DNA from 2 places in the Paenibacillus intestini genome. Region 1 is predicted to be linked to the other one. Evidence: a T-box and tRNA genes for the amino acid it is inferred to sense, from the RefSeq annotation. Region 1 holds a T-box; the other holds one or more tRNA genes.
What was found. The T-box of region 1 lies ahead of J2T16_RS20815 (valine--tRNA ligase). A T-box ahead of a tRNA ligase gene usually reads a tRNA of that ligase, here a tRNA-Val.

Region 1 (10,563 bases):
CGGTGAAAATGTAAAGTCCGAGATTAAATCGATGCCGGGTGTATTCCGTTTCTCGCTGGACCGTCTGCAGGAAGAAGTCACGGAAATCGCAGAGCTTGGCATTCCGGCTGTACTGCTGTTCGGGATTCCGGAAACAAAAGACAGTGTAGGTTCATCCGGTTTTGCAGAGGATGGCATTGTGCAGGAAGCGACGAGATTGATCAAATCCTGGTACCCCGAATTGCTGGTGATTGCAGACACTTGTCTATGTGAATTCACCGATCATGGTCACTGCGGAATGGTGCACACTACGGAGATTGATGGACATATCTGCGGCGATGTTCTGAATGACGAGTCCTTGGAACTGCTGGTGAAAACGGCCGTATCGCAAGCGAAGGCAGGCGCAGATATTATCGCACCGTCTAATATGATGGATGGATTTGTACAGGCTATTCGTGCAGGGCTGGATGAGAATGGATTTAATCATATTCCGATTATGTCTTATTCCGTCAAATACGCTTCAGCATTTTATGGCCCGTTCCGTGAAGCAGCAGATTCCACACCGCAATTCGGAGACCGGAAATCCTATCAGATGGACCCGGCGAATGCTCGAGAAGCGTTGCGCGAAGCGGAAACGGATGTGCTGGAGGGAGCGGACATGCTGATGGTGAAACCATCACTTTCCTATCTCGATATTATGCGTACCATCAAGGATCAGTTTGATCTTCCGCTCGTTGCTTATAATGTAAGCGGGGAGTATGCAATGGTGAAGGCGGCCGCAATTCAAGGATGGATTGATGAGAAAAAGGTGGCCATGGAAATCTTGCTCAGCATGAAACGTGCCGGGGCAGATATGATTATTACGTATTACGCCAAAGATGCATCAAGATGGCTGGCTGAAAAGTAAACCAATGACTACCAACGAGTAACCATATATGTTCTTTATCTATGCCAATAAAACCTATAGACCTTGCTTTTTTAGAGAGTGGTGCGGCAGACTATGTAAGTTGAACAGATCATTTACACTGAAACGGAGAGGGCAGCTTGAGTTCAACTTATCTAGTCATTAAATGCATCAGTCTCTCTGCAAGCGAGGCCTTTACAATAAGGAGGATGTTCATTGACTGCACAACAAGGCAATCGTCGCAATGATGAGCGCTCACGCAGCGCATTTGAGGAAGCCAAGCAGTACATACCTGGAGGAGTGAATAGTCCGGTTCGGGCATTCAAATCTGTCGGACTCACACCGATCTATGTCGAACGCGGTGAGGGCTCCAAAATCTACGATATTGATGGCAATGTGTTCATTGATTACGTAGGTTCATGGGGCCCGCTGATTATGGGACATGCTCATCCTGAAGTTGTGGAAGCACTCCGGGAGACAGCTCTTAAGGGCACAAGTTTCGGTGCACCAACCCTGCTTGAGACAGAGATGGCAAAGCTGGTGTGCGAGCGTGTGCCTTCCATCGATATCGTGCGCATGGTGAATTCCGGTACGGAAGCAACGATGAGTGCCATTCGATTGGCGCGCGGGTCAACGGGACGTAGTAAAATTTTGAAATTTGAAGGTTCCTACCATGGCCATGCCGACAGTTTGCTGATCAAAGCTGGATCAGGGGTAGCCACCCTGGGATTGCCGGACAGTCCTGGAGTGCCCGAAGGTGTGGCCGTGAATACAATCACGGTTCCTTACAATGATCTGCAGTCCGTGCGTCTTGCCTTTGAACGATACGGAGAAGAAATTGCGGGTGTAATCGTGGAGCCAGTTGCTGGCAATATGGGTGTCGTACCTCCAGCTGCCGGTTTTCTGGAAGGATTGCGTAGTGTGACTACGGAGTATGGAAGCCTGCTCATCTTTGATGAGGTGATGACGGGTTTCCGTGTAGGACTTCACTGTGCACAAGGTCGTTTTGGCGTTACACCGGATTTAACGTGTCTGGGTAAAGTTATCGGCGGCGGTCTTCCTGTAGGAGCATATGGCGGTCGCCGAGATCTGATGGAACAGATTGCGCCGACAGGCCCAATCTATCAGGCGGGTACACTAAGTGGTAATCCGCTGGCTATGGCTGCAGGTTATACGACGCTGAAACTTTTGACACCGGAAGTTTATGATCGTTTGGAGATGTTGTCTGCACGTTTGCAGGCTGGATTCGAGAAAAATGCAGCAGAAGCAGGTGTGGCGGTAACAATTAACCGTGTCGGTTCAATGGTGTGCCCATTCTTCAGTGCTGTACCGGTAACGAATTATGATATTGCCAAAGAAAGCAACCTGGATCAGTTCCGCCGTTATTTTGCAGCGATGATTGATCAAGGCGTTAGCGTGGCGCCGTCCCAGTATGAAGGGATGTTTGTGTCCGGTGTGCATACGGAGCAGGATATCGAGGATACCATTGAGGCCAACCGTAAGGCTTTGCAGTCGCTATGAGTATAAAAAGCTGGAAACGTCGCGGTCAATGGCTTGAGCTGATGCCAGGCAAGGCGGTGACTGGAAAAGAGGACAGACAAGCTGCTGCTGAACAGTGGCTCCTGTCTGAACTCAAGTTCCCGGAGAAGTTGCTGCGTCAGCTCAAGGCAACCCAGGGAGTACAGCTAGCAGGGGACCGGCTTCGGCTGGCCCTTTTTGCTGTGCAACCGCTGGGTGTGGAGACACGCTGGGCTGATCTGGATGTATTGTATGAGGATGATTTCTGTCTCGTCGTGCACAAACCGGCCGGTATGAAGCTTCATCCGGATGGAAGTCGTGAAGAACAGGTCGTTACGCTGGATCATGCGGTAGCTTCGTATTATGAGATCAATGGGATCGAGACCAGTGTACGTCATGTTCATCGTCTGGATGAAGATACGACCGGTCCTGTTTTATATGCCAAAAATGCTTTTGCGCTCGCGAAACTGGATGAAGCGATGCGTCTCAAAGCAATTGATCGTCAGTATGTTGCTATCACAGGCGGACAAGTACCCAGTGATCTCCGCAAGATTGATGCGCCGATTGGTAAGGACAGGCACCACAAGCAACGCAGACGTGTCTCCGAAGGAGGCCAGGATGCAATTACTCATGTGGACATCGTGCATGTATGGGAGAGGGCAACGCTGGTACGTCTGAAGCTGGAAACAGGGCGTACACACCAGATTCGCGTGCATCTCAGCTATGCTGGCTACCCTCTTGTCGGTGACAAACTGTACGGGGGGCGTTCGGACATCATAGGCAGGCAGGCATTGCATGGCGAAGTGCTGAGCTTTAACCATCCATTAACCGGAGCCTTAATTGAAGTACAAGACCCCTGGCCAGCGGATTTTGAACAATTGGCAGCGAGGGAGAGTCATAGCGTAGAAGGACAGACCTGATTTACTGGGTCTGTTTTTTTGTTTTTGGCTTTCTAAGGTGTTTAAAAAGTGTATCAAACAGAACGGGCTTTTTTAACAAAGGTGGCATGCCCACCCTAGTTCAGGCATATAGATGGGTAACGAAGGATTGGACCATGGATCAGTCCCATGAGAAGGATCATGGTGAACATATGCCGAAAGGAGGACGCCACCTTTGTTGAATCAACCATACGGTTTGCGGTTCGATATTTATGAGCGCGTTCATTTGTCTGAGGGAGTGCCTGCCATTGAGGAATTGGAGGAAATTGAACTCTATCCGCGTATTCAGGTGATTGGACAGGACGACCATGCCACCTTGAGGGGGCATCTGCTACTTACAGGAACATACCGGGGGGAGAGCGAGGATTCGGAGGAATTAAAGCATTTTATTCCAGTCGAAATTACCGTGCCATTGAACCGGGTTAGATCCATTGATGATATTTCAATCGAGATTGAAAATTTTGATGTAGACCTGTTATCCAGTCGAAGTCTGAACATTACAGGTGTACTGTCCCTGCGAGGGATTGAAGGTTTCCCGGTCGAGGAGCCACAAGTGTGGTCGGCAGATGAATTCACGGTTGTTCATTCCCCCGAGGCTCAGCCTGACAGCAGAGAGAACGAATTGAGTCAGACAGAGCAGTCCGAGCTGTTGGAGCTGTCGGAACAAGCCGGGTTGCGTAACGAAGAGCAAGAGCTGGCGAATGCGGCTGAGCTTGTTGCATATGGTTCTCCGGAATCTGCTGATTTGTCGCCAAGAAGTGAACAGCAATCAGGGTATGAAGAACTATCGCAAGCCTACTGGAACCAGTCATCTGCCGAGCCACTACCATCTGATGTTGCTTCAACGGATGAATCGGATGAAAATAGATTGCCTGATTCAGATGAGGGGATTGTACCATCACAGGCATCACATGAAATGCATGAAGTCCCTTCTCCAATCTCGTCATTCATGGCTGAAACGGCTGACAGACTAGCTTCTTATCCTGAAGCGGAGCCATTGCTTCCGATAGAAGATGAAGCCTCAGCATGGTCTGAACCTTCGGTAAATAGTGTATCCGAAAATTCAGGATTATGGAGTTCAGAGGCTTCTGAGCAGGCGCGTTCTGAAGCAGCTTGGAAACCTCTTGAAGAGACCACGCCTGAGGTATGGCACTTTGAAGAAGCGCGGTCAAGTGGTTCGCAAGAAGAGCAGTTCATTTCGAATGCTGTGGCACAGCCGCAGACCGAGAACTGGCAAGATGTATTTGCTGGATCTGAACCGGCTCAGCCCGAAGAAGATCGGCCTTCACTGGAAGTGGCAGAGGAAGCCTCGCTGTTACAGAATGAGGAATTCCTCCCTGAGGCAATAGCTGAGGCGGAAGACAAGCCAGAGCTTAAGGTTGCTTTTGGTAGCAAGAAAGAATCGTCACGAAGAGAAGAAGAAGGCGTGGGCATTTCTTCTCTGTTATCATCCGGCCGGGCCGTCCGTGAAGTTGAGGGTGAACGCAGTGAGGAGGTTTCAGATGGAGTTGTTTCGGAAGAGGATCGTCAGGCAGAAGATGTAGAATGGAAAAATCTGTTCCTGGGTACGATTGTGGATCAGACGCCATTCCGCAAAGTCAAGCTGTGCATCGTACAGCGCGAAGAAACACTCGATGCCATTGCAGACAGATATCAGCTTAGCACCAGGGAGCTTCAGTTATATAATCGATTAACTGAACAGGTTGTTGAAGAAGGACAGATTCTATATATTCCTTAGTCACTGGGTTCAGGATACCGTATCCTATAAAACAGCCCGTAATTCCTCATAGGAATTGCGGGTTGTACCTGTTTTTGAACATTTTGGTTGTCTAATAACCTCGTTCCGCTGTTGTCAGGTTGACTATCACGCACGAGCAAGGTATGATGTGTTTAGGATTTTTTGAATAATGACGTGGATCGGGAGTAGTAGACAGTATGACCTTTCAGAGAGTGGGATCGATGCGCTGTGAGATTCCGCAGGAACCAACTGATCGAAGTCGCCCGGGAGTTGCCTGTTTGAGTACTGGAGGTGGATGTAATACATTCATTAACCTCGGAGGTAGGATAGGCCGGTCGCAGCCGTTATCTGCTTGAAGTGTCACGCCGTCCGATTGAGAGCATGAACCATGATCTCTGTTATCAGCGTGAAACAAAGGTGGTACCGCGAAAGCTAACCTTTCGTCCTTTGATGGATGAAAGGTTTTTTTGTTTTTTTAGCGATGAAGATGACGTAACGGAGGAATGAAACATGTCTGAACAAAAAAAAGCAACAACTGAAATGCCGACGACTTACGACCCGAAGGCGGCAGAAGATAAATGGTACTCCACCTGGACGGAGCGCGGGTATTTCCAAGCGGGTAAACGCAAGGATGCCGAGCCATATACCATTGTAATTCCACCTCCGAACGTAACGGGGATGCTTCACATCGGTCATGCACTTGACTTTACCCTACAGGATATCCTTATTCGTACAAAACGGATGCAGGGATATGACGCACTTTGGCTACCGGGTTCTGACCACGCAGGGATTGCGACCCAGACGAAAGTGGAACAGAAGCTGCGTGAAGATGGATTAACGCGTTATGATCTGGGACGTGAGAAGTTTCTGGAGAAAGTCTGGGATTGGAAAGACCAGTACGCTACAACCATTCGTCAGCAATGGGGCAAAATGGGTCTGTCTCTCGACTACTCCCGTGAACGTTTTACGCTGGATGAAGGTCTATCCAAAGCGGTGCGTAAAGTATTTGTGCAGTTATATGAGAAAGGACTTATTTATCGCGGTAAACGTATCATTAACTGGGATCCGGTGAATCGTACTGCGCTCTCGGATATTGAGGTTGAATATAAGGAAGTTCAGGGTCATCTCTATCATCTGCGTTATCCGCTCAAAGACGGGAGTGGTCACATTACTGTGGCAACGACACGTCCGGAAACGATGCTGGGTGATTCTGCTGTTGCCGTTCATCCTAAAGATGAACGTTATGCAGACATGATCGGTAAAACACTCGTATTGCCTATCATCGGTCGTGAGATTCCAGTCATTGCGGATGACTACGTAGACAAAGAGTTCGGTAGCGGTGCAGTGAAAATCACACCTGCGCATGATCCGAATGACTTTGAAGTAGGTTTACGTCATGACTTGCCTCAAATTACCGTTATGGATGAAAGTGGAACAATGAATGCGGAAGCTGGCAAATATCAGGGGCTGGATCGTAGCGAATGCCGCAAACAGATCGTGGCTGATCTGAAAGAACAAGGTGTCCTGATTAATATTGAAGATCATATGCACCAGGTTGGACACAGTGAGCGCACCGGAGCAGTAGTGGAGCCTTACTTGTCCACACAATGGTTCGTAGAGATGAAACCACTCGCGGAGAGAGCAATCAAAAAGCAGCAAAGCGGCGAAGGGGTTAACTTTGTTCCGGATCGTTTTGAGAAAACGTATCTGAACTGGATTGAAAACGTTCGTGACTGGTGTATTTCCCGTCAACTGTGGTGGGGACATCGTATTCCTGCTTGGTACGACGAAGAAACAGGTGAAGTGATTGTATCCGCAGAAGATCCAACAACATTGCCTGAATATGCAGGGCGCAAGCTGAAACAGGATGAGGACGTTCTGGATACGTGGTTTAGCTCGGCACTATGGCCGTTCTCTACATTGGGCTGGCCTGAAAATACAGATGATCTGAAGCGTTATTATCCAACAAATGTACTCGTTACAGGTTATGACATCATTTATTTCTGGGTGGCGCGTATGATCTTCACTGCCCTGGAATTTACGGATGAAATTCCGTTCAAGGATGTACTGATGCACGGTCTTGTACGTGACGCTGATGGACGTAAGATGTCCAAGTCTCTTGGGAACGGTGTAGACCCGCTGGATGTTATCGAGAAGTACGGTGCAGATGCGATGCGTTACATGATCTCGACCAGCAGTACTCCGGGACAGGATTTGCGTTTCCGCTGGGAGCGGGTCGAGCAGGCTCGTAACTTCGCCAACAAAATCTGGAATGCTTCCCGCTTTGCGTTGATGAATCTGGAAGGTTTCACTTATGAAGATCGTGACATCAGCGGTGAGCTTGGAACAGCGGATTATTGGATTTTGCATCGCCTCAACGAAACTTCCCGAGATATTACGCGTCTAATCGATGCGTATGAGTTTGGGGAAACAGGGCGTGTATTGTACAACTTTATCTGGGATGATCTGTGTGACTGGTACATCGAATTCGCCAAGCTGTCATTCTACGGAGAAGATCCGGTTGCGAAAAAGAAAACACAATCGGTGCTGGCCTACGTGCTGGATCAGACCATGCGCCTGATTCATCCGTTCATGCCATACATCTCGGAAGAGATCTGGCAACATCTTCCTCATGAGGGAGAGACCATTACACTTGCTTCCTGGCCAGTATACGACCCTGCGCTGGAGAATCCGGGAGCTGTTGCGGAGATGAACTTGCTGATGGATACCATTCGCGCTGTTCGGAACATCCGTGCCGAAGTGAATGTGCCGATGAGCAAAAAGATCGAATTAATGGTCAAAGCGAACAGTGAAGAAGCATCTAGTATTATCGAACGCAACAGTCATTACATCAAACGCTTCTGTAATACATCCGAATTCGAGAGCGGATTGGATCTGAGTTCACCAGACAAAGCCATGACAGCGATCATCACGGGAGCGGAATTGTACTTGCCGCTCGCAGGTCTGATTGATATTGAGCAGGAAGTAGCTCGTCTGGAGAAAGAACTTCAGAACCTTGAAGGTGAAGTACTCCGTGTAGAGAAAAAACTGGCGAATGAGGGATTCGTAGCGAAGGCTCCTGCTAAAGTTATCGAGGAAGAACGCGCTAAACAAGCGGATTATTCGGATAAACGGGATAAAGTCATCGCACGAATCAAAGAGCTCAAAGGTTAATATCAAAAAGAGTCGGATGGAACGCTTTTGGCGCCATCCGGCTGCTTTTTTCAATCTTCAATCAAACAGGGAACTGAAGGTGAATCAGATGACGGAATTAAACGGGACAGATAAAGCTACTCCTTTACAGACGTATGATGAGGCCGTGGATTGGATCAATGGCCTTATTCCTTTTGGTATCAGGCCTGGGCTTGAACGTATTGAAAGCCTGATGTCACAGCTTGGCAATCCGCACCAACGGCTCAAATTCATTCATGTCGCGGGAACGAACGGTAAAGGTTCGACTTGCGCTTTTTTGACGTCAGTACTGCTTCAAGCGGGATATGACGTTGGAACGTTTACATCACCTTATATCACCAAGTTTACAAACCGTTTTCAATATAACGGTGAAGACATCCCAGAAGAGACATTGTTAAAGCTGTCGAATCGTTTGCTTCCTCTCGTAAAAGAAATGGCGTCAACACCGCTCGGATCACCGACGATGTTTGAAGTATCGACGGCACTGGCACTGCTATATTACGCGGAAGAGTGTTACCCCGATATTGTAGTATGGGAGACTGGGCTTGGGGGAAGGATGGACGTAACGAATATTGTTACTCCCGTTGTGTCCGTCATCACCAATATCGGTATGGATCATACGGATATCCTTGGAGATACCGTTGAGCAGATTGCACATGAAAAGGCGGGCATCATTAAGCCGGGTGTACCCGTTGTAACCTGTGCCGTACAACCTGAAGCCGTAAAGGTCATTCAGGAGAGAGCGAAGCGATTGCGATCAACGGTGTACTTGGCTGGGGACCAATTTTCATACCAAAGGCTTGAAAGTAGCAAGGATGGACAAACGCTTCAGTTCTCCGGTCCATTCCGTGATCTGAATATTCACATTCGTATGCAAGGTGTATATCAATGTGATAATGCTGTTGCTGCATTAATGTCTCTTGAATTACTAAGACAATATATGGCATTTATGCTGGATGAAGACGATATTAAACTTGGTTTTGAGAATGCCTTCTGGGCGGGAAGATTTGAGAAAGTCAGTGACAATCCACTGATTGTACTCGATGGAGCGCATAATCCTGAAGGGGCAGAATCGCTTGCCAAGAGCATTATCGACGGTTATCCCCAAAAAAAGTTAATTTTGATGATGGGTATGCTGGCGAATAAGCATCACGAAGCATATTTGCAGCATATACTGCCACTAGTGGATACGCTGATCCTGACCGAGCCAGATTTCCGCCGTAAAATGGCTGCAACCGAATTGTTGCAGATTGTCGAACGGGTACGTCCCGCCATTGCGAAGCAGGAACTGGATATCATCGTCGAGCCGAACTGGGCAAAGGCACTTGATCTATTGAAGTCACGGACGGAAGCGGAGGATCTGGGGGTGGTTTCCGGCACGCTTTATCTGATTGCGGACGTGCGGGCGGCCCTTTTGCATCAAACCGATTCTGAAAAAGGTTGGTGAAAGTTTTGTTAAACACATCGGAACATGTTCATTTTATAGGGATTGGCGGTTATGGCATGAGTGCCATCGCCCGGGTTATGCTGGAGATGGGATATACCGTTACCGGATCGGATGTCGCTTCACAGGAGTTGACAGAGAAGTTGGCAGCCAAAGGGGCGAAAATATATATTGGACATACCGCGGAGCATGTGAACGGAGCGGATCTTGTCGTTTACTCTACAGCAGCTCCTGCGGATAATGTGGAACGTGTAGCTGCGGAGCAGCTAAACATACCTATCCTTCATCGCGCTCAAATGCTGGCACGTTTGTTAAACGAGCGCAAAGGCGTGGCCGTTGCAGGTGCGCATGGCAAAACGACAACTTCTTCCATGATCGCACTGGTTATGGAGCAATGTGAAATAGATCCTACCTATATTATAGGTGGAGAAATCATGAATTTGGGAACCAATGCCAAAGCAGGTCAAGGCGAGTGGGTTGTCGCGGAAGCGGACGAGAGCGATGGCTCTTTTTTACAGTACCATCCTTGGCTTGGCATCGTAACGAACATTGAAGCTGACCATCTAGAGAATTATAACAGTGACTTCGAGGAACTAAAGAAAGCCTATGTACAGTTCCTCAGTCAGATTCGTCCAGAGGGCACAGCCATTGTATGCGCTGATGATGAAAATGTGCAGGCTATTTTGCCGCATCTCAAGTCTCGCATTACAACTTACGGCATCGAGCAGGTTGCTGATTACACAGCTACAGATATCGTTCTCGGGGATCGCCGTATCTCGTTCACCATGAATCATCGAGGTACAGCGATGGGAACAGTGGAGTTGTCAGTACCTGGTAAACACAACGTCTA
Region 2 (10,563 bases), on a different contig from region 1:
GTGTACACTAAGGATACGCCGTTCGTGCCACCATTCATTCCACCGCCTCTGCCGAACCCCCGACCACCCTCTTCGCGAGTGTTGGCAGTCTGAGATTTGGCATCGCCTGTTCCTCCACCTTGATCGCTTGGTGGCTCCATGCCTTCAGGAGGCTGACGGTCTCCCATCCCTCCAGCATCCCCTTCTGTTGGCGGGTTACCCATTCCCATTGGGTTTCCCATTCCGCCCGCTCCCATATTACCATCGTTATTGGGTTTGTAGATCTCTCCTTCACCATTCTTCGCACGTGCCAGATATCCGCTGTCTATGTCTTCAACAGCCAAATATAAGCCCCACGCCTTTCCGTTTACGTTAATGTTGGCAAAAGAAAACAGCGGTGCATCAACTCCGATATAACTCATGATGTCATAGCTGAGATACTCTTTCATATAACTGGCGTCGGAAATCATATTATTCACGACCATTTTATCAAGACCATTCCAGGTCTGACCTTTGACGTATTTGTCAAACTTGATTTTGAAACTATACCGATCGGTTGAATCGTCCTGTGCCACTTGCCTCAAACTGGAGTTTCCTTTGGCTCGTATACCTACATTTTCTATGGTTGTTCCATTGATCGTTACATTGGCCTTGATATAGTTTTCCTCTGTTGCCGTGTTCAGCATTTCCTGCCAGGCATCCTCATCTACATCAATGGAGAAAGACATCACTTCCGTTTTATTAAAGTTTTGTGCGTAATCCACCGTTTTTGTCTGATCTTGTGTGGATTGGTTCTCTGTAGTTGTAGTCGTAGTCGTTGTTGTTTGCAGAGCTCCACTCTCATTGCTACAAGCCGCTAATAACATCGAAGCAATCACTGTAGTTGTCATAAGATTTCGCCATTTGTTATTTATCATATCATTTCCCACCTTTAGTTCTCTTTTATATTCCTGCTACAGAGAAGTTTAAAAGAGAAACCTTAAATGGAACTGAACAAGCAAAAAGAGCCACCTTCTAGGCGACTCTCTATAAACATTTCTTTTTATGCTTCTACTTTATGGTGGCTAAATGCATCATTCGACTTTTTTGCTGTCTTTCAATTTACCGTTGCCATCCAGCTCATAGGATTGGTAAATGTCATTAGAGAGCGTTAGAGATTCCAGAATCTTCTCCATAAAGGACGCTGATGCCTTGGTACTGAGATGGTCGCCATTCCAATAGTAATGAATCATAAGACGATTTTGATTGTATGGATGTTTAATAACATATGCTCCGGAGTGTCCAGATGCGTTCATGGCCTCTTTCCAGTCCAAACCGATACCCTTTGCCCGAACATTAATGTTGTTTTTCAAAGCTTGAACCATACCATTCGACTTTGCATCACCAACAAGAATGAGGTTACTGCTGCCAATCTCACGTTTCAGCTTCTGCTTCAACTGTTTTCGATCCCGAACTACATCGTACTTCATGCCAAATACATCAAAAATCTGAGTTAACTTGCTGGTCGCTTGTTCCTGTTGTTTTGCTGCTTCTTTGCTCACCTGATCTCCAAGTACAATGGTTAATGGCTCCCCTCGAAAGGACTTTTCCATTAAACGAATCATCACTTCGTAAGGCAGATTTGGAATGTTATTCACCACTGCTTCATACTGCGGCTGATAGGCATCATGCATATATGCTGCAAGTTCCTTCTCCGACATTTGATATTCCTGCTTAAGCTCAAATCCTGGCTCCATTAAAGCTTTTTCCATGTCCTGACGCTGTTCTTTACCAAGAACATCCTCAATAGTACCAAGTAATCCATCGATTGTAGCGTTTTGATAAACAAAGCGATTAAAATACTCCTTCATGAACGCATCAAATTTTTGTTCACCAACAGAGCGATATAATTGATAAATGGCCTGACGTCCCTTTTGGTAAAATACATAATTAGCCATGTCTCCTACTTGTTCATTCGTAGAAGCAATGGGTAGATCAATAGGTGACGGATCGAGCTGAATCGATCTGAACCCTCCCAGCTTATTGCCCTGCTTTTCTAAAAAATACACCGTGGAGAACTCGGCAAAACCTTCATCCAAAAAGGATTCCGTTTCTGAATTGTTCCCGATTAAAGCATGGAACCACTGATGTGCAATCTCATGTATAAACGTGGTATCCTCTTCAGGTGATAACCCCGCAGGACGCTGCGGCATCTGTATTAATCTTGAATACTCCACGCCAAAGCCATCCACATAAGTCTCGATGACACGAAATTCGGGATATGGATATTTACCATATTTCTCACTGTAGAACGCTATGACTTTAAATGCATAATCAATGTATTTGTCCACCGCAGCTTTTTTGGCAGGATCATCACCCGAATAAAAATATTCCACGGTTAGACCATTACGCGTCTCACGTTCTACCTTTAAGTTGGCGCCAGCAAAAAAAGCAAATTCTCTGGTGTTCGCTGCGCGCGCTGTAACCACTTTCCGTCCTTGTTCAGCACTGTTTTTGGAAGTGATATCTCCCGGCATGACCACCTGATATGACTCAGGCACATTGAACTCAACATCGAAATCGGATGAGGTATAGTAATCACTCTCGAATGAAGTGCTGTACGGTGTCTTATTCCATTGATGTGTAGTCTCGTCATACACAGACATCACAGGAAACCAATGTGCTCCGTTGACCTGATCCTTGTAATACGATAGTCGTTGCATGCCATAAGGAATGTCGAGCCGATAATCCACTTGGAAGGTAATAGACTGACCCGGTTCCAAAGGTGCCTTCAATTGTACACGTAATGCCTGATTGTTGTTATCAAAAAGAAGCTTTTCCTCTTGTTGCGTCACTTTCACAATATCCATTCCGCCCAAGAAATCTGATGCTTTCTTCTCCGGGTGTTCTTTGGCTATTTGCTCATTCTGGTCTGTATACATAATCGTTTGTGTTGCTTTGGATCGATTGGCATCTGCATAAGTATGCATGACCAAGTCTTGAAGGGTATCTTTGCTCGTATTCAGGTAGGTCACGGTCTGGCTACCCTGTATTGTCATGTCTTTTTCGTCCAGACGTGCTGTGATCTGGTACTGAATCGGGGATTGATCTTGAGACATGGCTTGTTGTGAGCGCATGCGAAAAGCTTGTTGCATCTGGAACGCTTTCTGCGTTGTCTCAGAACTCGCAGCCGAGCTCTCCCCCTTCGAAGAGGTGGCATACGTAGTGTGGATAAATGAGGATGTTGTGAGCGCCAGTACCAATGTGCTTAATATGGCCTTTTTCATCACGTTTTTGTTAGTAGATTGGGTTTTGGAAGCGTGCATTTTCTCTCTCCTCTGTTGTATGTTGTTTGCTTACTACAACAATAAGAGATCAATCTTACGTTGAATTTAGGTTTGGTTTAAATTTTGTTTAAAAAAGTATAGAACATGTCCACATTTTCGCCCCCAATTCTCCCCCAAAAGCCCATTTAACCATCCATTTCCGTTCAGAAAAAAGAAAAGAAGCCTTACAACGTAAGGCTCCTCGCGTATGATCTGTAGTGGGCTCGAACCACTGACCCCTACCCTGTCAAGATAGTGCTCTCCCAGCTGAGCTAACAGATCATGTATATTAGGTTTCGTTCAATGAAGTAACAGTATCATACCAAGTAAACGTGTTCATTGTCAATCATTAAATTGGTTTTAAATCATCCATATTGGAGCACAATAATGGAAAGCTTACGATATTCTGCAAGAGGAGAATGTATAGTGATGATGAATAAAAATACTGACCAATCGCTTAATCCACACCATAACAATAAACAACTTAATAAATACTGGAAGCTCACTGCTACTCATGTTGCTATTTTGCTCCTTCTCGCTTGTACCTTGACTGGTTGCAGGCTGGAACGGGACGAGCATACGGTACAATTTCAGCAATTGCACCAACCAAATCAACAAAATGAATCGCTGCCTGTCTGGATGGACGTCTACTCCAAATCCGTAAATCAAGAGGTATACTCCCCTCAGGGAAACAGTGAGTTATTGCCTTGAATGGCAGAGTCAGATCTAGAGCCTTTACCAGAAACATTTATCACCTGTATCAATATATTTATATTTAATGTCAGTTCAATCTCCGACCAACCATGTCCTTGACCGACCGTACTCATCAGAAGTATATACTCACTCTTCTTCATCCCATTTGCGTGAGTATGCCTTCTTGGTCACATAATATAACAAAGCGATCATTCCCGCCGACATAAGCAATGTAATGGTCATAATAGCCACCATTCCCATGACTCTCTTCCTCCTTCAAAGTCCCAATATGTACCAAAGTTAACTATACAGGAAAAGCATTTTTTTGTATAATGCAGTCTGAAGTTGTGCGCATGGGGCAGAAAGAAGGAATCGAATTTGGCAGCAGAAATTAGTTATGTCACGACAGAAGAAGAATTGAAGCAGGCTCTTGGGATTCGCCGTCAGGTTTTTGTCATTGAGCAACAAGTGCCCGAAGAACTCGAAATAGATGAATACGATGTTATCAGTCCTGATGTGCATCATGTATTGCTTCATACCGATGGTCAGGCTGTTGCCACAGGGCGTCTCATCTATTACAGCAAAGATACGGCCAAAATGCAGCGAATTGCTGTACTGGAGTCCTACCGTTCGTTCGGGTATGGACGTGTGCTGCTGTTAGCGATGGAGGAGCTAGCTCGTGAGCTTGGATTAACCTATTCGCTCCTGGATGCCCAGTGTCAGGCGCAGAAATTTTACGATAAACTCGGTTATGAAGTGATTTCGGAAGAACCTTTTTACGATGCCGATATCCTACATGTCCGTATGAGAAAAAGCCTGTAGTCCAACAGAACAACTCCACAACACAGGCACTACATACATTACACAGCTATTCTCGAAATGTGGAATGTTGTAAAGAATGCATACTTCTCGCGAGTTCGGACAGGCTAACAGGGTAAACCTATTCCCATTTGGTCATAGAAGGAGAGTGTGACATGATGGATCAGACAACACGCGAAACGTTCACAGCAGTACAAAAGAATGGTGACGGTGACTTGACCGCCTTCCAGACATCGACAGGCCGTATTCTGGATTATCAGCAAGCTCTGAACGAAGTGAAGGCTGGAACAATCGCTGGTGTGAATGTATTCAAAGGCAAGGATGGAGAAATGTATATTCGCGGCGATGCCGACGGCGACCCGACCAACAACCTTGACCAGCTTCCGAATTTCTGATAAATGCATTCATTATACAGCGCCAATCCTTACGGATTGGCGTTTTTGCTGTAACTTCTGCAGAAGTCTGTTACACCTAGGCGTACTATTCGCCCCTCAATGAATCAGTAATCCGTAAAATATTTTACTGCATTGCCAGAAGGCTGTGCTTTTCGCACAGGCTTGGGTTCCTGCTCCCAGGCCTGCAAAATCTGTATACTTTCCACCGTAGATGGTTGGGGCCAGGAGATATATCCTTTCTGTTCAAGCGCCTGTAGTGACTCCCGAATGTGCACCGGGTTGCGCCCTGTCTTGGTTTCCAGTTCATCCATACGTGGAATTCTACGTTGCTGACCTGCATAGTTGACAATAATACGAAGTATTTTACGTTCAAAGTCGTTCAGCATACTTCAGTTCTCCCTTCCGATTCCGATCCGTTACAGGGCGCCACGCCAGAATATTTTGCTCCAGAAAAGTCCGGGGTACCCCTTCCATGCCATCAGATGCCCGAATTACTCCGCCTCGCATGCTGTTAATTCGAATCTGCCGTTGCGTAATCTGTCCCGCACGATCCATGTACACAAGCTCCACCATCTGGCCAACATACTTCCCTAGCATGATCATCCCTCCAATAAGAACATTTGTTTGTATTCATTATTATATGCGAACATAAGTTCTTTATTCAATAACAAAAAAAGGAATTTCGGAAAATAAAAAACCAGACATACTCCGGGCAAGACGGAAGTCTGGTTCTTCAGGTGAAGATCGAATATTAGTGACGATCTGATTCAGAAAATTGCACTGTTTTTAACTGTTGCGTATTCGGATTAAAATCCACATTAACATAAACAGCAAATTGCTTGCCGTCTTTGGCTCGAACCCACAACTTGAACTGCTCTCTGGACTGATTCGCGCTAAGCGACGAACGGCCGATATGTTTGTAATCCAGAATGTCGACATTGTACTTCGTTTGGGTTTCCTTCACGGCGATGATGCCCCATTTCGCATAATCCGGAATGTTGCTGCTTGCTGCCGAAATGGTCGTTGAGATGCCTGCGAAACCTAGAACAAGCGTTAATATCGTTATCATAAGCACTCTCATGCATTTCACTCCTTGGGAGAATGTGTTTGCTGATATCGTGCCCGTTCGGATTACATTTTACACCCAGATTCGCAAAATCCAGACCGCTGGCAACAGCCAAAATGGAACAACTGGCATCAGTTTAACCAATGGATCTACCTCGGAAGTATTACTGAAGCTCATCCCCCAATCCCCGGAAAGTAAATGCCGCTCTGCCTGGGACTCTTCTGTAGGCTCTAAACCATACTTCTCCATAAGCATTTGCCTTGTCTGTTCATCCACCTTAACATCATTCCCCACACCGCTTGCCGCCACATGTGAACTGTTTATGTAAGTTAACATCATTAAACTCACTATTGAACATACGATATGTATCCATCTAAATCTCATATGTATTCCTTCCTTTCTACTTCAAAATCCATGACCAAAGACCAGCGCAACACTCTGAAAAACTTGTCTAATTGTAAATAATATTCTTGAAAATGGAAATACCAAACGGTGTACCTTTCACCACCTTATTCAATTGTTGTAACCAATCTGGCCATGCCCCTTTAGACCCATTTCATAGTTTATCTGTTTAAAAAATCCATAGACCGTGTAATGGGCTTTGACTGCCCAAGCTGAATCCAACGTCCGCCCGAGTCGATTTTCACCCCATATTCGAGGAGGTTATATCTGCATGTTCAAACGTCTGGATGAAATTTTGATTGAAATTCCCAACGTCGAAAAGCCCGATCCCAATGCAGCAGCAGCTATACAGGAATTACTTGGTGGTAAATTTGGAGAAATGTCCACACTGAACAACTACCTCTACCAATCCTTTAATTTTCGCTCCAAAGAAAAACTGAAGCCTTTCTACGACCTCGTCATGAGTATTACGGCCGAAGAATTGGGACATGTTGAACTGGTATCCCATGGGATCAATCATTGTCTCCGAGGATCAACCGAATATAAAGAACCTGATCAGACGCCGCTCGGTTCCGTCAAGGATGCAAGGCTATCGTATCATTTTCTGGCAGGTGCACAAGGCGCGATGCCTTTTGATTCGATGGGCAATCCGTGGACAGGTGCCAATGTCTTCAACAGTGGTAATCTGGTAGAGGATTTGCTGCATAATTTCTTCCTCGAATGTGGGGCCCGTACGCACAAGATGAAAGTATACGAAATGACCGATCATCCTGCTGCCCGCGAAGTTGTCGGTTTCCTCTTGGTACGCGGCGGTGTGCATGTGGTGGCTTATGCTAAAGCGATTGAAATTGCGACAGGTGTCAATGTGACCAAACTGATCCCAATCCCTTCTCTGGATAACAAAGCCTTCAACGAGGCTCATAAATACGAAGAAAAAGGTGTACACACCAAGCTCTACACTTACAGTGACAAAGACTTCAATGCCATCGACCAAATCTGGAAAGGCACGCATCCCGAAGATGGACAACCTCTGGAGGTCATTCAGGGCATTCCGCAAGGCTTTCCGATTCCTGAAGCTCCAGCGGTGGAAGAAGAGTTTGCGCCAGGGATCTCACACGAGGACTTCAAAGAGATTGCACGTCGTCTGAAGATGGCGGGGAATATTGTGGATTAAGAAGGCAAGTGTTCGGCTGAGTGTTTAGAATGTTGTTTTCCTAGATAAATTGTAAATTCTAAATGCTGTTAGCTCTAAGTATAATTAAAGCCCTCACCCCAACTACTTGAACACAGAGAAGGTTTGAGGGCTTTGTTATAAACAATTTTATGATGCAAAATGAGTATGTTGTGTGCTCAGGTTTCCCAAGAATTCAGCTGTAAAAGTAAACCTGATCTCCGCTCACATAGGTAAGCCTAGTTAAACTCCAACACCGATTCCTCACGATGACTCATGACTTCAATCAGCATGTTTGCACCTAGACGAAAACCTTGTACAAAAGCAGCTTCCGTATGCATCCCCTCACATCTACCACATAAGTCAAATAACTGTTCAAGCTCAAGAAATTCATTCTCGCTTAAACGATTCTTCCACTGCTCTGTCAGAGTTGCAATCTGCCGCCCTAACGCTTGGTATTCAGGATGTATCGGCATCATCATCTCATCCGGGCGAAGTCGTCCGTTATAAAGTGCTTCCAATATCGAATTCATGTGTATCCTCCTATAAATTAACTCACACCTCACTTGAATGAGCGTTCTGCACATGGTAGGATATTTATGCAGTTGCTCATTCGTAGTGATTGCGGAATAGGAAGTAGCGTGTTCTTCGTGGGACCAGCGCTGCTTCTTTTTTATTTTTGGAGCTCGTCGTAAATCTTCTCAATCCCTTTGCGAATAACATCGGAACGGGTCGTTTGGAGCTTTTCGGTGCAAGCATCAAGCTTGCTCAAGATCTCTTGATCGGCACGAACTCGAATTAATTCACTTTTGGGATTATCAGACGGTGGACGCCCCATCTTTTTGGACGACATCGCTTCACCCCTCTTTTGTGTCCACAATAAGTATATTGTTGTGGACACAAAAAGTCAATGTAAATAACCTACGGACGAGCAATTTTTCTTGACAGGTTATTAATTATAGTATACAAAAACTTCTATCTCGTACTGTAAGAAAGCTCTGAATATAGCTGGCCATATTCCCTCTTTAGGGACGTTTCTCTAAGACCCTTCCTTTTATAGATATAAGTACTCACTCAGATAGCAAGTTTATATAAAAAATCGTTTCTTAGTAATTCAAATTTCTCACTACTTACAACACCTTCAAACACACATTCACACATGAGACTTATTTCAAATCACTCTATCATACCTGCTAAACGTAACTTCTCCTCAGCATTACAACAGAGGTAAAAAAATAAAAAAAGACACTCTCCACAGTTCAGATACACTAATTTTCATTCTTTCTTCTCAACTATTGATAAAGTCATTTTGTGTTTTAATTTGCCGAAATTTAATATATAATATTATAAGCGTGCGGCTAGATTTTTCACTTGTGTTTCGCAAGTGTTGGCAAAAATGGTGGAATTATTTGCTCCCTCCTACTATTAGGTATTATCCGTATAGTTTTCTCTTATGATCGCGTTTTCATCGCATAATGAGTAGCCGCACGTACTTATAAGATAGGGAGAGTTTCATGTGGGCGAATTTCATAATATTAAAACACGTAATGAACTTGCAGATTTCCTAGAAGTCCCCCGAAAAAAACTTAGTTACATATTATATGTAAAAGGTATCAGCAATTTATATACTTCATTTGAGATTAACAAGAAAAATGGAGGAACTCGTAAAATTAATGCTCCATCAGAAGAACTCAAGGATATTCAAAAAAAACTTGCAGAGGCTCTATATAATCATAATAAAAAGAAGCAGCGGGGGAATATAGAGAAAATTTCGCATGCTTTTGAAATAAACAAAGGTATAATAACAAATGCACAAAACCATCGGAATAAACGCTTTGTTTTAAATATTGATTTAGAGGACTTCTTTGATAGTTTTCACTTTGGACGTGTAAGGGGATTCTTTAATAAAAATGACCACTTTTCACTGCCTCTAGAAGTTGCCACAGTTATAGCACAAGTATCTTGCTACGAAGGAAAGTTACCTCAAGGTGCACCAAGCTCCCCTGTCATTACAAACTTAATTTGCGAAATACTAGACCACAGGATATTGAAACTCGCAAAACAATATAAATTGGATTACACTCGTTATGCAGATGATTTAACCTTTTCAACAAATGATAAAAACTTTCTAAAGTCACAAACTGAATTATATAGAAAAATATCTAAAGAAATCAATCGAGCTGGATTTAAAATAAATGATAAGAAGACAAGACTGCAACTTAGGGATTCACAACAAATCGTAACAGGACTTGTTGTCAATAAGAAAATAAATGTAAGTAGTTTTTACTATAAAGAGACTAGAGCAATGGCGCATCATCTCTATAAATATGGCGAGTTTAATATTAATGATAATCTAGCCACTCTAAATCAATTAGAAGGCAGATTTTCATTTATTAATCAACTAACCTGGCATAATAATAAACTGGATGGTGAAAAACATCACTTCCAGCGCTTATGTTCTAGAGAACGGCAATATCAAAAATTCCTATTTTATAAATATTTTTTTGCCAACTCTAAGCCACTGATTGTAACTGAAGGAAAAACAGATATCGTTTATTTAAAATCAGCGTTAAAAAAGCTTTACGAAGAGTATCCTAATTTAATCACCAAAAAAAGTAACGGGAAGTTTGAATTTAAAATAGACTTCCTAAATAAAACGAAGAAGTTAAAACACTTCATGGGAATTCAGGACGGTGGCACCGCATTAAAGAATATATATGACTTCTTTGGTTC

Region 2: it encodes a tRNA-Val, which carries the amino acid that the T-box ahead of J2T16_RS20815 (valine--tRNA ligase) is inferred to sense. The anticodon was not compared.

Annotation. Positions count from the first base shown of each region.
Region 1 covers NZ_JAURUN010000008.1:252,400-262,962, forward strand. The annotation lists gene hemB (porphobilinogen synthase) at 1-886, shown strand, start outside; gene hemL (glutamate-1-semialdehyde 2,1-aminomutase) at 1,100-2,404, shown strand; gene J2T16_RS20805 (RluA family pseudouridine synthase) at 2,401-3,321, shown strand; gene J2T16_RS20810 (LysM peptidoglycan-binding domain-containing protein) at 3,515-5,077, shown strand; T-box leader at 5,244-5,528, shown strand; gene J2T16_RS20815 (valine--tRNA ligase) at 5,588-8,251, shown strand; gene J2T16_RS20820 (bifunctional folylpolyglutamate synthase/dihydrofolate synthase) at 8,340-9,716, shown strand; gene murC (UDP-N-acetylmuramate--L-alanine ligase) at 9,722-10,563, shown strand, end outside.
Region 2 covers NZ_JAURUN010000003.1:584,997-595,559, reverse strand. The annotation lists gene J2T16_RS11915 (CotH kinase family protein) at 1-869, opposite strand, end outside; gene J2T16_RS11910 (M1 family metallopeptidase) at 1,053-3,284, opposite strand; tRNA gene J2T16_RS11905 (tRNA-Val) at 3,494-3,566, opposite strand; gene J2T16_RS11900 (hypothetical protein) at 3,714-3,995, shown strand; gene J2T16_RS11895 (GNAT family N-acetyltransferase) at 4,356-4,799, shown strand; gene J2T16_RS11890 (DUF3892 domain-containing protein) at 4,955-5,191, shown strand; gene J2T16_RS11885 (hypothetical protein) at 5,296-5,577, opposite strand; gene J2T16_RS11880 (hypothetical protein) at 5,561-5,788, opposite strand; gene J2T16_RS11875 (DUF3889 domain-containing protein) at 5,943-6,272, opposite strand; gene J2T16_RS11870 (hypothetical protein) at 6,330-6,641, opposite strand; gene J2T16_RS11865 (manganese catalase family protein) at 6,931-7,833, shown strand; gene J2T16_RS11860 (DUF6809 family protein) at 8,070-8,363, opposite strand; gene J2T16_RS11855 (CopG family transcriptional regulator) at 8,504-8,683, opposite strand; gene J2T16_RS11850 (retron Ec67 family RNA-directed DNA polymerase/endonuclease) at 9,347-10,563, shown strand, end outside.